Regions from separate parts of the Vagococcus penaei genome, predicted to be linked through region 2. Evidence: predicted binding sites of a transcription regulator. Region 2 holds the regulator's gene; the other holds the start of a gene.
The links. Region 2 encodes HrcA, which represses chaperone genes, less so after heat shock. Its sites were predicted from a motif close to TTAGCACTCNNNNNNNNNGAGTGCTAA; they were not measured.
Positions count from the first base shown of each region.

Region 1: the regulator HrcA is predicted to act here: its motif matches at 1,840-1,866, upstream of groES (co-chaperone GroES).

Region 1 is NZ_CP019609.1:1,643,432-1,646,868, forward strand. Features, by position in the region: gene groL (chaperonin GroEL) at 1-1,465, opposite strand, end outside; gene groES (co-chaperone GroES) at 1,520-1,804, opposite strand; gene BW732_RS07860 (CPBP family intramembrane glutamic endopeptidase) at 1,982-2,623, shown strand; gene BW732_RS07865 (redox-sensing transcriptional repressor Rex) at 2,661-3,311, opposite strand.
Region 2 is NZ_CP019609.1:322,355-325,791, reverse strand. Features, by position in the region: gene hemW (radical SAM family heme chaperone HemW) at 1-986, shown strand, start outside; gene hrcA (heat-inducible transcriptional repressor HrcA) at 1,252-2,289, shown strand; gene grpE (nucleotide exchange factor GrpE) at 2,362-2,916, shown strand; gene dnaK (molecular chaperone DnaK) at 2,974-3,437, shown strand, end outside.

The DNA.
Region 1 (3,437 bases), 1.0 Mb from region 2:
CAGCAGTAATCATATCTACCCATTCATTTGTACGTGCATTATAACCAATACCAGCTTTTTCACGTTTTAATTTATCAACAATGACTGATCCTTCTAAGCCGGCATTTTCAGCAATTTGGCGAACAGGTTCTTCTAATGCACGTAAGACGATGCTTACACCAGTTGCTTCATCACCCTCAGCTTCAATATCATCTAGATGTGATAAGACATTAACAAACGCAGTACCACCACCAGGGACAATACCTTCTTCAACAGCAGCACGAGTTGCATTTAAAGCATCTTCAATGCGTAGTTTCAATTCTTTTAATTCTGTTTCAGTTGCGGCACCAACTTTAACAACTGCCACCCCTCCAGATAACTTAGCTAGACGTTCTTGTAATTTTTCACGATCAAAGTCTGAAGTTGTTTCAGCAATGTGTGAACGAATGAGTGATACACGTTCAGCGATAGCTTGAGAGTTACCGCCACCTTCAACAATAGTTGTGCTATCTTTATCAATAACAACTTTGCTAGCAGTACCTAAAGATTCAATGGTTGTATCTTTTAAATCTAAACCTAATTCTTCAGTGATTACTGTACCACCAGTTAGAACAGCAATATCTTGTAACATTTCTTTACGACGGTCACCGAAACCAGGTGCTTTAACAGCAGCTACGTTAAATGTACCACGAATTTTATTTAATACTAAAGTTGGTAAAGCTTCCCCATCAACGTCATCAGCGATAATTAATAATGGTTTACCTTGTTGTAGAATTTGTTCTAGTAAAGGTAAAATATCTTGAATGTTTGAGATTTTTTTATCAGTAATTAGGATATAAGGATTTTCTAATACAGCTTCCATTTTATCGTTGTCAGTAACCATATATTGTGATAAATAACCACGATCAAATTGCATACCTTCTACAACGTCTAATTCTGTTTCAATTCCTTTTGATTCTTCAATTGTAATTACGCCATCATTACCAACTTTTTCCATTGCTTCAGAAATTAATTGGCCAATTGTTTCACTACCAGAAGATACAGCAGCTACTTGAGCGATAGCTTCTTTTGAATCAACTTTTTTAGATAAGTTGTGTAGTTCCTCAACAGCTTTTTTAGTTGCTAATTCGATACCACGACGAATACCAATTGGATTTGCGCCAGCAGTCACGTTTTTTAAGCCTTCACGTACAATAGCTTGAGTTAAAACAGTTGCTGTTGTTGTTCCGTCACCAGCAATATCATTTGTTTTTGATGCTACTTCAGCAACTAACTGAGCACCCATATTTTCAAAACGATCTTCTAATTCAACTTCTTTAGCGATTGTTACGCCGTCATTTGTAATTAAAGGAGAACCAAATGATTTATCTAAAACAACGTTACGTCCTTTAGGTCCTAAAGTTACTTTTACAATATTTGCTAGTGTATCCACACCACGCATCATTGCGCTACGTGCATCTTCTGAAAATTTAATATCTTTAGCCATTTTTTGTCACCTCATAAATTATTTTTTTATTTGATTTAATTAGTTGATCTTTGTTTATTCAACGATTGCGATAATATCTTTTTCGTGAACAATTAAAAATTCTTGTCCGTCATATTTTACTTCTTGACCTGCATATTTTTCAAACATGACTGTTTGTCCTACAGACACAGAAACTGGTAATTTAGTCCCATTGTCAAGGGTACGACCTTCACCAACAGCGATAATTTCGCCAGATTGAGATTTTTCTTTAGAAGCAGGAGTCAAAACAAAGCCACTAGCTGTTTTTTCTTCTTCTTCTTTAACTGAAATGATAACACGATCTCCTAATGGTTTTAACACGATATATCCCTCCACAAATTTTATAAATTTATTTTTTAGCAGTCTAAAAGTTTAACTGCTAAATCCTCTTTTATAATACCTAGTTTAGCTTTACTTTGCAAGTAATTTGATGATAAAAATTTCTAAGTTACCGAAATTATGGTATTCTTAACGCAATTAAACAATGAGGGTGATGACGTGACACTTAATCGGAATACTATTTGGACAATTTTTATTTTTTTGGCTGTTTTAAATAGCCCATTATTGTTTCAAGTACTTGGACAAACAAGAAATATCGTGTTAAATGGGACAGCACTAACTTATCTAGTAGGAGCGACTGTTTTGATTTGGTTATACAAAAAGTCCTCAAAACAGGGAACACTTTCAGAATCAAAAAAACAAGTTAGCCGTATGAAAATTATTGTAGTCGGTGTTAGTGGTATTTTTTTGAGCTTAATTTTGCAAGGCGTTTTGACACAGCTTGATAGTCAGTTATTTAATCAACCAATTGAGTCACAAAATACTCAAACAATAATGGCGTTAGTCAAGCAAGCACCACTTTATATTATTGCTGTCAGTATTGCAGGGCCAATTATGGAAGAATTAGTCTTTCGATTCAGCTTGACTAATTGGCTTGGGCAAAGAATGCCAATTTGGTTAGCGGCAGGCATTAGTTCATTTTTATTTGCAATTATGCATAATGATGGTCATTGGTTAGTATATGGCGGGTTAGGTTTATTATTTTTTATTATCTATCAGCGGACAAACTCAATTTGGAGTGCTATTATTACGCATGCCGGTATGAATACATTGGTCGTCTGCTTACAATTATTTTCTTAAAAAAAAACGCTACTGTCACGAGGACAGTAGCGTTTTTTTATTCTTGTGCATCACTATTATCATTGTAGTGTGATAAGAAATAAATCAATGTTTGCATTTCATTAGTCAAGTCGACATTCTGTACCATTACATCATCAGGTGTATTAATACGAACAGGTGTAAAGTTCATTATCCCTTTAACGCCGGCTTCGACTAGCTTATCAACATTTTGTTGTGCCACTTCTAATGGTACCGTCAAAATAGCGACATCAATATGTTGAGCTTTAATTTGTTCAACCATCTCGTCAGCTGAATACACAGGAACACCATCTAAGATACGACCAACAATATCAGGATTGACATCGAAAGCAGCGCTAATTCGGATGCTATCACTTTGGTGGAAACGGTAATTTAATAAAGCATGGCCTAAGTTACCAACACCGATTAATGCAACATTCGTTAAGATATCTTCATTTAATGTTTTTCCAAAGAAATTCATTAAACTTTCCACATCGTAACCATACCCGCGTTTTCCTAATTCTCCAAAATATGAGAAGTCACGACGGATTGTCGCACTATCTACTTTTACAGCGTCACTTAATTCGGTAGATGACACTTTTTGCTTGCCTGAATCAAATAAAAATTTTAAATAGCGATAGTACAAAGGAAGTCGTCTAGCGGTAGCCTTTGGGATCGACATTTCTTTCATTCGATTTTCCTCCTTTTAAATTTAATTTATGAGTACAGATTAATTAATCTAACATATTCATACATTCACTTTATAAGAATACCCTTAGTATAAGAGAAAAGCAACCTAGATGCTCACGCTTGCATA
Region 2 (3,437 bases):
GTGATACTCGAACGATTTATATTGGTGGTGGAACACCGACATCTTTATCTGCTAAACAACTAGATGTCTTATTAGCAGGAATTCGATCTGAGCTACCATTTGATGAGAAAAATGAATTTACGGTTGAAGCGAATCCTGGAGATTTAACACTTGATAAATTACGTGTTCTACAAAATTATGGTGTGAATCGTTTATCAATGGGAGTTCAAACCTTTGATGATCGCTTATTAAAGAAAATTGGGCGCAAGCACACCGCACAGGATGTTTTTGATACCATGGCTATTTTTGAGCAAGCTGATTTTAGAAACGTCAGTATTGATTTGATTTATGCTTTACCCAATCAAACAATGGAAAGCTTTAACGATACACTAGATAAGGCGTTAGCATTAGACTTACCACATTATTCATTGTACTCATTGATTTTAGAAAATAAAACAATGTTTTACAATTGGGCGCGACAAGGTCGGTTGCATTTACCAGGAATAGATGTCGAAGGTGACATGTTTGAGCGAGCAATCGAACGGATGACGGCAGCTGGTAAAGAACAATATGAAGTGAGCAATTTTGCACAACCTGGACATGAAAGCCAACATAATTTAGTGTATTGGAATAATGAAGAATATTATGGCTTAGGTGCCGGTGCAAGTGGCTATTTGAATGGTATCCGCTATAAAAATCATGGGCCAATTCAACATTATCTTGAGCCATTACGGCAAAATAGCTTGCCGGTCATTACTGAGGAAGTTTTGACTTTACAAAACAAGATGGAAGAAGAAATGTTCCTTGGTTTAAGAAAACGTCAAGGTGTATCAATGAGACATTTTGAAGAAAAATTCCAACAATCCTTTAATCAAATTTATGGCGAAACTGTTAAGCGTTTATTAGCAGAAGGATTACTTAATCAAGATGGTGATTGGCTAGCACTAAGCAATCAAGGTTTGATTTTAGGTAATAATGTATTTGAACAATTTTTATTAAGTAAATAATGAAAGTATTTGAAAACATATGAATTATTAGGCACCTACTAATAGTTATATGTTTTCTTTATTTCTACAGTTTAGTGTTAGTTCAAGAGTTGTCTCAATGCCTTACACAGAGCAGAAATATGCGGTTATTTGAACTTTTAGCACTCTTTGCTATTGAGTGCTAAAAAAATGAGTAATATCTATTGACATTTATTTTAATAGTTGGTATATTAATAAATGTAGTTAGCACTTAGATTTAAAGAGTGCTAAAAAGAAGGTGATATTAGTGCTCAGTGACAGACAACTTGCAATTTTTAAACTACTCGTTGACTTATATACTGAAACCGAAATGCCTGTTGGCTCTAACACATTAATGAAAAATGGTATTAACGCGAGCTCCGCGACCATTCGAAATGAGTTAGTTAGATTGGAAGATATGAGGTTAATCCAAAAAGTACACTCCTCATCGGGTCGAATGCCATCGATTGAAGGCTATCGTTTTTATGTTGACTACTTATTGAAGCCAACAAATCCACCAGTTGACGAGCGATACGAGATTAAAAAGCTTTTGGATAGACCGTACAATGCCACAGATGAGATTCTTGCTTTATCGGCGGAAATATTATCGGATTTGACTAACTACACTGCTTTTTCATTAGGTCCTGATGTTAAGGACAAGCGATTGACAGATTTTCGACTAATTCAATTAAATCGAAGTCAGCTTATAGCTATTTTAGTCACAGATAAGGGGTCAGTTGAAAGTCAAGTATTTGCAGTACCAGCGATGATTACGGTAGAAGATTTAGAAAAAATGACACGAGTGATTACTGAGCGTTTAGTTGGTAAGAGTTTAGTTACTGTTTATCAGCAATTACGAACAGAAATACCATTAGTATTACAGCGTTATTTTTCTAATTCATCTGATATGCTTGCTTTATTTGGTCACGTTTTTCATCAATTATTTGATGAAGATGTCTACATCAGCGGCGGAATGAATTTGCTTGACACAACTGATATGACCAATGTGGAACAGTTTAAGTCACTCTATTCCTTTTTGAATGACCGTGAGCAAATAACTGAACTCATTTTACCGAGTCAGTCTAATCAAGCTATTCGGATTGGGGATGAGTTAGGTAACCTACTATTAAAAGATATGAGTTTAATCACGGCGACCTATCATGTCACTAATCACGGTAGTGGTGTCATCGCATTACTTGGCCCGACGACAATGTCCTATTCACGATTGTTAGGATTAATTGATACTTTAACCGTTGAAGTATCGGGCCAATTAGAAACGTATTATCGAAATTTAGATATGTCGTAAAATAACCCGTTAATAGAAAGGAGATGGCTGAAGTTGAGTAAAGAAAAAACAACAAATCATCAAGAAGACGTAATGAAAGAAGAAGTGTCTGAAGAAAAGTGTGGTTGCCAATCTGAAAATTGTTGTCAACACAATCAAGATGATCATGTAAGCAACAATGACGAATCAGTTGAAATTAATCAAGTAGCAGAATTAACAGAACAGCTACAAGAAATGGAAGATAAGTTTTTACGTGCACAGGCCGAAATGGCTAATATGCGTAATCGCAATCGTAAGGAGCGCGAAGAAGCAGCAAAATATCGTGCACAAGATTTAGCTAAAGATTTACTACCAGCGTTAGATAACTTGGATCGTGCATTAGCTATTGAAGTAACTGATGATCACGGTGAAAGCATGAAAAAAGGTATTGAGATGGTTCGCGAGAGCATCCTACACGCCCTAAAAGAAGCCAATGTTGAAGAAATTGAGGCTATGGGTCATCCATTTGATCCTAACTTGCATCAAGCTGTCCAAACAGTACCAGCTGAAGATGGCCAAGATTCTGATGTAATTGTGCAAGTCTTGCAAAAAGGATATAAATTAAATGATCGTATTTTACGACCAACGATGGTTGTTGTGTCGCAATAAATTAAATAGATTAACTACATAAAATAATAAACTTAAAGAGTAAAGGGGATAATATATATGTCTAAAATTATTGGAATTGACTTAGGAACTACTAACTCTGCTGTATCTGTTTTAGAAGGTGGAGAAGCAAAAATCATTACTAATCCTGAAGGTAACCGTACGACTCCTTCAGTTGTAGCTTTTAAAAATGGTGAAATTCAAGTTGGTGAGGTTGCTAAGCGTCAAGCAGTAACTAACCCAAATACAATTTCTTCTATTAAACGTTATATGGGAGAAGCTGGCTATAAAGTTGAAGCTGACGGCAAAAGCTATACACCTCAAGAAATTTCAGCGATGATTTTACAATATTTAAAAGGATTTGCTGAAGATTATTTAGGAGAAAAAGTTGATAAAGCAGTTATTACTGTACCAGCTTATTTCAATGATGCACAACGTCAAGCAACTAAAGATGCTGGTAAAATTGCTGGTTTAGAAGTTGAACGTATCGTGAATGAACCAACAGCTGCAGCGTTGGCTTATGG